DNA from 3 places in the Chryseobacterium sp. SG20098 genome. Region 1 is predicted to be linked to each of the others. Evidence: riboswitches for the same ligand, from Rfam matches in the RefSeq annotation. Region 1 holds a riboswitch; each other region holds the start of a gene.

Region 1 (3,179 bases):
TTGATTGATAAAATCTCGTATTTAAAGAATTTAAAGATCAATGCTATAGAACTGCTTCCCATCATGGAATTTGACGGAAATCTTTCCTGGGGATACAATACTTCTTTCCATTATGCATTAGACAAAGCCTATGGAACTCCGGAAAAATTCAAAGAATTTGTAGATTTATGTCATCAGAACGGAATTGCAGTCATTCTGGATGTAGCGTTTAATCATGCTACAGGACGCTCTCCTTTAGTTAGACTTTGGAATATTGATCCTGATGGTGACGGCTATGGTGATGTTGCACCGAACAATCCTTACTTTAACCAGGTACCGAAACATTCATACAATGTCTTCAATGATTTTAACCATACAAGTCTTTCAACGCAATATTACGTTGAAAGATGTCTTCAGCAATGGCTTACGGAATATCACATAGACGGATTCCGTTGGGATTTAACCAAAGGATTTACGCAAAGCTGTTCTGAAAATGATGAGGCCTGTACCAATGCCTACCAGCAGGACAGAGTGGATATCATGAAAAATTATGCTGATAAACAATGGGCCATTGATCCCAATTCTTATATGATCTTCGAACACCTTGGAACTGATGCAGAAGAACAGCAATGGGCGAATTACAGAATAGCAGAAGGAAAAGGCGTTATGCTTTGGAATAAACAGACCGATCCTTACAATCAGAATACGATGGGCTATCAGGAAAACAGCAACTACGACCGTATGAATCACAGTCTTCACGGATTCACCAATATGAGTGCCGTAGGCTACGGAGAAAGCCACGATGAAGAAAGACTGATGTTTAAAAACCTTGCATACGGTGCAGCGAACGGAAGCTATGATGTAAAAAACCTGAATACCGCTCTTGAAAGAATGAAAACTTTCGGGGCCACGTTCTTTACTATCCCTGGTCCGAAAATGATCTGGCAGTTTGGAGAATTAGGTTATGAATTCAGCATCAACAGATGTGCGAATGGTACCATCGACAGCGGATGCAGAACCGATGAAAAACCTGTAGCATTCACTTTAGGATATGATACCAATGCGAACCGAAAAGCAGTCTATGATACATGGGCTAAAATCATCAACATCAGAAACAGTCATCAGGTTTTTAAATCTAGAACTTACAGTATAGAATCCAATAACCTTACGAATGATCCTACTGGTCTTATCACAAGAATTTATGTGTATGATGCAGCTATTACAACAGGAATAAAGAATGTTGTCGTATTGGCCAATTACACGACTTCCGCACAGAATGTAGTGCCTTATTTCCCTTACACTGGTCAATGGCAGAATTTAATGGATAACAGTATTTCGAATATAGTTTCCACAACGGCTCCGATCACTTTACAGCCCGGAGAATTCAGAATCTTTGGAAATTATGCAGGTGCGTTGTCTACTGTAGATACCAATGCGGTCAACAAATTATCTCTTCAGATTGCGGATAATCCGGTTCGCAACGGAATCGCTCACCTCGTTTTCAATAAAGCAAAAAAAGGTGAAATTTCAATTTTTGATATGACCGGTAAAAAACTGGATAATTTCAAACTGGATAAAGAGAGCGGAACTTACGATGCGAAGGTTGATTATCCAGCAGGCACGTATCTTGTGCAGTTGAAATCAGATACAGGAATAGCCATTCAAAAGATGATTATTGAATAAAATAAATTATAAAATAATAAAGGCAAATTTGCGGATCAGCAGATTTGCTTTTTTTTGTAAGTTCAAAAAAATAGTCTACTTTTGCAGTAGATTTATCAAGAAAGGTGGAGGGATTTGGCCCGGTGAAACCTTAGCAACCTACACGGTTCCAGAAGTGTAAAGGTGCTAATTCCAACCCTTTGGGGGAGATAAGTGAAGTCAATATTCTATATAAATTCCATTTCTTGAAGTCTTGTGTATCTGCGGAAAGATCCGTCAGATTCGTATTATTAATTGGCAAGAATAAAAATGAAAAAATTAAGCACAGCTGTATTATTGCTTGGAGCAATTCTGGTCGCGGCTCAGGAAAGTGAGGAAAAAGGAAATCAGATCGAAGATATCATCATCGTCGGAAACCGTAATGTCAAAAGAACAAAGCTGGAGACACCGGTTCCTGTAGATGTAATTAATATCGACAAAATCCAGAGAAGTTCTCCCCAAATGACTGCTCAGGATCTCCTGAATTATGTGATTCCATCGTTTAATGCAGTGAGACAGTCTGCTTCTGATGGTACCGAACATATTGACCCTGTTACTTTAAGAGGTATGGGACCCGATCAGGTTTTGGTGTTGCTTAACGGAAAGAGAAGACATTCTACTTCTTTGGTAAATTATCAGAATACCGTGGGAAATGGTTCTGTAGGAACAGATTTGAGTACCATTCCCGTAATTGCAATTGATAGAATAGAAGTGTTAAGAGACGGAGCAGCTGCGCAATATGGTTCTGATGCCATTGCAGGAGTGATCAACATAATTCTTAAGAAAAATACAGGAGCTTCAGCAAGCCTTACCTATGGATTAACCGGAAGAAATGATGGTGATACTTACCAGGCAGGAGTTAACTATGGAACCTCATTAGGAAAGAAAGAAGGCTATATTAATCTTTCATTACAGCTAAGTCACAGAGGAAAAACCACTAGAACGCAAAATCACGACCTGGATATTTTCGGGGATAATTTTGCCTATGAATTTGCTGGTGATGCTGAAGCCGTAAAAGCTGCCAGAGCTGCAGATGATGCAGAAATTGCAAAAAGAGGATTAACACGTGATGATTTTAATTTTCAGATCGGAGATGCCCAGATCAGACAGGGACAGCTGTTTTTCAACTCAGAATATCCTTTTAATGATCATTTTAAACTCTATTCTTTCGGAGGTTTCAGTATTAAAGAAGGAGAAGGGTTTGGTTTCAGAAGACTGCCGAGCGAAAAATCTAATGTAGTTTCATCCATTTATCCGAACGGATTTCAGGCTACTCTGGCCTCTCAGGTATATGACGTTTCTTATGCTGTAGGTGCGAAATATAATGTTAACGACTGGCTATTTGACCTTAGTAACACCTTTGGAAGCAATACTTTCAATTATAATGTAAACAATACGAATAATGCTTCTTTGGGAGCAAAATCTCCCACCCGTTTTTATGCCGGAGCGCATAGTTTTCTGCAGAATACCATTAATCTTGATGTTTCTAAAAATATAAA
Region 2 (3,179 bases), 650 kb from region 1:
CCACTTCCTTTGCGGTTATACCTCAAAATTGGCAGGAACTGAAAGAGGAATTACAGAACCTCAACCATCTTTCTCACCTGCATTTGGTGAAGCATTCCTTACCTTACACCCGACAATGTATTCTAAAACATTAATCGGCAAAATGAAAGAGCACGGCGCTAAGGCTTATTTGGTAAACACAGGTTGGAATGGTACCGGAAAGAGAATTTCTCTTAAAGATACCAGAGCAATTATTGATGCCATCATTGACGGTTCTATTGATAATGCTCCTAAAACTCAGGTTCCAATTATGAACCTTGAAATTCCTACTGAATTGCCAAACGTTTCTACAGGTATTCTAGATCCTAGAGATACTTATGAGAGCGCTTCAGAATGGGAAGAAAAAGCAAAAGATCTTGCTTCAAGATATATCAAGAACTTTGAGCAGTATTGTGATACTGAAGAAGGTAAAAAATTAGTAGCTTCAGGACCTCAATTGCAGGAACAAACTATCTAATAGTTGCCAATCAACATACAAAAAGCCTCATCAGTGATGAGGCTTTTTTTTTATTCATATTTTTTACAGTTTTCAATCAGTTCGTTCTGTTCATCCAGTTTTAGGACGGTTGATTTGATTGATTCTTCAGTGAGGTATTTTATAATCATAAAGTGTTTTGAAGAAAAGTAAGACTCTTTGTCCAATATTTTATCTAAATACTGCGGGGTAGTGAAGGTCATCCCATATTTTGTTTTGTCGGAAAATTCAATGCTTACTTCTATAGCATCAGATTCAATATTTTCAATTTCATCATCAATATGAATAGAAGTTATTTCCGGTTCATTGTTTAAACTAAAATAAAAATCAGAATACCACCTCAGTTTTCCTTCGTCATTCCAGATTCTTATATTTTCCGCATTTTTTTCTTCAACGATATAGTTTTTTCTTTTCGTCAATTGCCCGGAATATATTCCAATGTCTTTGCAATAAACCTTATCTTTTATCTTCATAAATTACTCTGATACTTATCCATAATTATCTGTAGAAATCTGTGCAATTCATGGGAAAAGGATAAGTAACAAAATTACTTCAAGCTTAATAAAGCCAGCCTATATCCATCCATTCCAAAGCCTGATAAAACGGCATCTGTATTGGCTGCCGTTACAGATTTCTGTCGGAATTCCTCTCTTTTATAAATGTTACTGATATGTACTTCTACTTTTGGCTTGCGAATGTTTTTCAAGCAATCAGCAATAGCATAAGAATAATGAGTAAAAGCTCCGGGGTTAATTACTAAGGCATCAAAATCATCCTCCTGAAGTCTGTTGATAAGTTCTCCTTCAATATTAGACTGGTAATATTTTAATTCATGGGTCTGGAACTCGGATCTTAAATTTTCCAAATAGCTTTCCATAGAAACATTTCCATAGATTTCCGGTTCTCTTGTGCCTAACAGATTGAGGTTAGGGCCGTTGATGATCAAAACTTTCATACCATAAAATTAAAAACTTTTTTCAATTAAAGATCAAAAATTTCTGGACAGATTTAATTTGTTGTATTGAATTATTGATAATGATATTTGTCATGTTTAAGAAAGTAGCAAAGCTTGTAACTCTTTATTGTGATGGGTTTTATTAAAAAATTACGTTAATTTTTGAAAATTTATCATGAAAAATAAATAAGTCTACTTGTTTTGTAGACTAAAAGTTTTTAGCTTTGCAACCATATTTCGATCGGCTTATAAAGAAAGATGGAGGGAACTGACCCTGTGAAGTCTTGACAACCTACCCGTGGGGCAAGGTGTTACGTTCAGCCTTTTAAGGAAAAATAAGCATTTGGTTTATCGTATTTATCGATGCCCTTTGCTGATTTTTCTGCAAAGGGCTAAATTTTAATATATGATAACTAAAATTGATTATGATTAGCAAAAATTTATTCAATTCTAAAGCCTGGATGCCTCCGGTTGCTGCTTTTTTTCTGGGAGTAACCAGTGTAAGTGCACAGAATTCCAGACCGAAAAAAGATAGCCTTCATGAAAAGGAGATTGATGAAGTAGTAGTGGTGGCTTACGGAAAAGCTAAAAGAAACAGCTATACCGGCTCTGTAGCGACCATTTCAAGTGATAAGATTAATAACAGACCTGTAACCAATATCACCAAAGCATTGGAAGGCCAGGTTGCGGGGATTCAGACCACCAGTGCATCAGGACAGCCAGGTGCGGTTTCTACCATCAGAATCAGAGGTATTGGTTCCATCAGTGCTTCCAGTGATCCTTTATATGTAGTGGACGGGATTCCTTTTGATGGAAACCTGAACTCCATTAGCCCAAGCGATATTGAATCTATAAGTGTTTTAAAAGATGCTACAGCAAGTGCTTTGTATGGTTCAAGAGGAGCCAACGGGATTATTATCATCACTACAAAATCAGGGAAAAAAGGAGAAGCCAGAGTTAATTTTAATATCAGTCAGGGATTCTCAGGAAGAGCTGTCAAAGATTATGAACAGGTAAACACGGATCAATACTTTCAATTATATTGGGAAGCATTAAGAAACGGATATCAGTCCGGTAAAGTTTCTTCTCAGCAGGCTGCTCAGATGGCAACGGATAATCTTGTTTCTACCCTTGGAATTAATCCATATGGAACTGCTTATCCAAAACCGGTGGGAACAGATGGGAAATTATTGCCTGGTGCATCACCACTCTGGAATGACGACTGGAGAGATGTTTTACAGAGAGTGGCATCAAGAAACCAGATGGATCTTGATATCAGCGGAGGTAGTGATAAAAGTAATTACTTCTTTTCACTAGGGTATCTGGATGATAAAGGGATGGCGATTGAATCCGGTTTTAAAAGATATAATACCAGATTAAAAATCAATTCGGAAGTGAAGAAATGGTTAAATGTTGGAGTCAACTTAAGCTATACCAACAGTATTCAGCAGGCACCAACTTCTTCAGATTCCAAGGCGAGCAATATCATCAATGCCGCAAGGTTTATTCCTTCTTTCTATCCTTATTATGAAAGAAATGCTGACGGAACTTACGTTTTAGATGCTGACGGAAATCCGATTTATGATTTTGGAAAGTACAGGCCCACAAATGCACTTCAAAATCAGAATGCGGCTGCCACTTTACCATTAGACAAAAACGAAAATAAAGAAGATAACTTTTCAGGAAAAGGATTCATGGAATTCACTTTCC
Region 3 (3,179 bases), 800 kb from region 1:
TCGAGACCAAGAAACCCTCCGCCAAAGATATTTTTTCCGTTTTTATCCTTTCGGTTCACCCACCAGGTGAAATTAAGAAGCAGTTTCTGAAAAACTTTCTCTAAAAATAATAAATCCGGTTTTCCGTTAGTTTTTTCATCAATTTTGAAAACACGGAAGCATGACCAGGCGTGTACTGGCGGGTTCACGTCACTCATATTCCATTCATAGGCTGGAAGCTGTCCATTAGGATGCATGTACCATTCCTTAGTAAGGAGCAAAAGTTGTCCCTTGGCAAATTCCGCATCAATGATGGAAAACGGAACACAGTGAAATGCCAGATCCCATGTGGCATACCATGGATACTCCCATTTATCGGGCATAGAAATAATATCCTTATTATGGAGATGATTCCATTCCGTATTTCTTACATATTCGTTGAAATTTCTTGGGGCTTCAAAGTTGGGATCACCTTTCAGCCATTTTCCAATATTGTAATGATAGAACTGCTTATTCCAGAGAAGTCCTGCAAAAGCCTGTCTCTGAACATTTCTTTCATCTTCGTTAACGGTATCATTTTGAATTTCTTTATAAAATTCTTCAGCTTCAGCCTGTCGCGTATTGAATATTTCATCAAACTTTTCAAAAGGCTCATCAGCTTCAGCCGGGCATAATCTGAATTCAAAAACTTTGGATTCTCCGGCACCAATAAGCTCATCAATCAGAAAAGAAGCTTTTGTCCCTTTCTTTGCGGGATTTATCGTATTCGTTTGATGGATAATATAATTATTGATTCCGTCTTTGAAATAAGTGTTTTCACCTGCAGGAGCTCCATAAAGCTTAGAATTGTTGGTTTCATTATCACAAAATACGCTTTGTGCATTGGTATTTCGGGAATAAAGTTTTTTAATGGAGATACTGTCGTGTCCAATATTGATACTTCCGTCATGAGAAGCATTAAGCTCTGCCTTATAGGTGTTGTATCCCCATTTCCAGTTATTTCTGAACCATGCTGTAGGTGCCACCACAATAGGTGCTTCATGCTGACTTCGGTTACAGACCGTTACTCTGGCAAGAATATCATTGTGATCGGCCTTGCAATATTCAATGAAAATATCAAAATATTCATCATTATCGAAAATTCCGGTATCGAAAATTTCATATTCCGGTTCCTTTTTACTGCGTCTTCCGTTTTCTGCAACAAGGTCATCGTAAGGAAATTCATTGATCGGATATTTATACACCATTTTCATATAGCTATGAGTAGGTGTATTATCCAGATAATAAAAGATCTCTTTGATGTCTTCCCCATGATTTCCCTGAGGATTGCTCAACCCAAAGAATCGTTCCTTTACCATTTTGTCTTTCTTGTTCCAGAATGAAAAAGCAAAACACAAAAGCTGCTTTATATCAGAAATTCCGGCAATACCTTCTTCTCCCCATCGGTAGGCATAGCTTTCTGCATTATTATGGTTGGTAAAATTCCAGGCATTCCCGTTCGGGCTATAATCTTCACGTACATTTCCCCACTGCCGGTTGCTTACATAAGGTCCCCAGTTTTTCCATTTGGTATCTTGTAATCTATCTTTTTCGGCGGTCATATCTCATCACTTTTCCATACGAAGTTAGTTTTTTTGAGAAGTAATTCCAATTTTTTTCATCTGAATAATTATTAATATACTCTTGGAATACTTGTATTTAAGGGCTTTTTTAAATATTAAAATAATTTTTTTTTGAAATTAAAAGAAAAGAACTACCTTTGCACCATTCGTTCATTCAAATATTGAAAATGTTATCAAGAAAGGTTGAGGGATTAGACCCTATGAAACCTTAGCAACCCTTTGCGCAAGCAAAGAAGGTGCTACGTTCTACCAAATAATTTTGGACAGATAACTCACTGAAGTTCTTTTCAGCCATTTCCTGTGGCATTTTCAATTGTATTAAAATTTAATAGAATTGAAAACAGAACTAAACTATATTAATCTTACGTATCAAACTCATTCCCAAAAGGAATACCATATCCCGTTGAGCTATCAGCTCTTTGGGAAAGATCTGTTTACAGCCCCTGTCATTTTAGTCAATCATGCTCTTACCGGAAATTCAAACGTATCCGGAGAAAAAGGCTGGTGGAAACAGCTGGTGGGAAAAAATCAGATTGTTGATACTGATCAATATACCGTTCTATGCTTCAACATACCCGGAAACGGATATGACGATTTTTTAATTGAAGACTATGAAGACTTTACTCCTTCAGATATCGCAGCGATATTTTTGAAAGGACTTGAAGCGTTACATATCAAAAATTTATATGCCATTATCGGAGGCTCTCTGGGAGGAGGGATTGCGTGGGAAATGCTTTCCAAGCAGCCGGATCTTGCAGAAATATTTATTCCTATTGCCTGCGATTACAGAACGCACGACTGGCTTCATGCACAGTGTCTGGTTCAGAAATTTTTATTAAATGATAAGGAAGAACCATTACAGAAAGCAAGAATTCATGCCATGTTGTGCTACAGAACACCGCAGTCGCTCAATGACAGATTTCAAAACCAATATAACCAGGACAAACAACGCCTGGAATCAGAAGACTGGCTGGTTTATCATGGTAATGCACTAAACGAAAGGTTTAGTTTAAAGAGTTACAAACTGATGAATCATCTCTTGATGAATATAAATGTTGTTGAAGAAGCACTGGAGAACATACAGGCACGAATGCACATGATCTCCGTAGATACAGACTTATTCTTCCCGGCTTCTGAAATCCGAATGTGTTTTGAAAACTTAAAAGAGAAAAATAAGGATGTGTCTTATCACGAGATCCAATCTATACACGGCCATGATGCCTTCCTAATGGAATATCAACAATTAAATAATATCATTAAAAACATTTTATAGAAGTAATGAAAAATGCTAACGAGATAAAATTTTTGAAGAACAGATCAATCGTCAAATTTGAAGGAGAAGATTTCCTGGGAGAAATCGGTATTGACGGACGAATTTTTAAAGCGCTTACTTTAGCGCGTATAAGTGTAGGTGTAATCTCTCAGCAGGCTGTAGAGAACGGAATTTCTATTCTGGTGCATGAAAATGATGCAGAGAAAGCAGTGGCTTGTCTTATTGATGAATTCGAAGCAGAAAGAAAGTCAGGAAAAGTTTCCCAAATATATAGTATCAATAATGTTTCTGTGATTGGTTTTGTT

The links. A riboswitch is a leader RNA that binds a small molecule or an ion and turns the genes downstream of it on or off. The one in region 1 is predicted to bind S-adenosylmethionine.
Region 2: another riboswitch for S-adenosylmethionine. It lies ahead of RHP76_RS17015 (SusC/RagA family TonB-linked outer membrane protein); the one in region 1 lies ahead of RHP76_RS14030 (TonB-dependent receptor plug domain-containing protein).
Region 3: another riboswitch for S-adenosylmethionine. It lies ahead of RHP76_RS17795 (alpha/beta fold hydrolase); the one in region 1 lies ahead of RHP76_RS14030 (TonB-dependent receptor plug domain-containing protein).

The regions. Positions count from the first base shown of each region.
Region 1 is NZ_CP134622.1:3,068,750-3,071,928, reverse strand. Features, by position in the region: gene RHP76_RS14035 (alpha-amylase family glycosyl hydrolase) at 1-1,662, shown strand, start outside; SAM riboswitch class I at 1,752-1,857, shown strand; gene RHP76_RS14030 (TonB-dependent receptor plug domain-containing protein) at 1,951-3,179, shown strand, end outside.
Region 2 is NZ_CP134622.1:3,718,119-3,721,297, forward strand. Features, by position in the region: gene pckA (phosphoenolpyruvate carboxykinase (ATP)) at 1-496, shown strand, start outside; gene RHP76_RS17005 (hypothetical protein) at 547-987, opposite strand; gene RHP76_RS17010 (type II 3-dehydroquinate dehydratase) at 1,062-1,469, opposite strand; SAM riboswitch class I at 1,713-1,811, shown strand; gene RHP76_RS17015 (SusC/RagA family TonB-linked outer membrane protein) at 1,895-3,179, shown strand, end outside.
Region 3 is NZ_CP134622.1:3,870,652-3,873,830, forward strand. Features, by position in the region: gene RHP76_RS17790 (MGH1-like glycoside hydrolase domain-containing protein) at 1-1,580, opposite strand, end outside; SAM riboswitch class I at 1,769-1,875, shown strand; gene RHP76_RS17795 (alpha/beta fold hydrolase) at 1,936-2,874, shown strand; gene RHP76_RS17800 (ACT domain-containing protein) at 2,880-3,179, shown strand, end outside.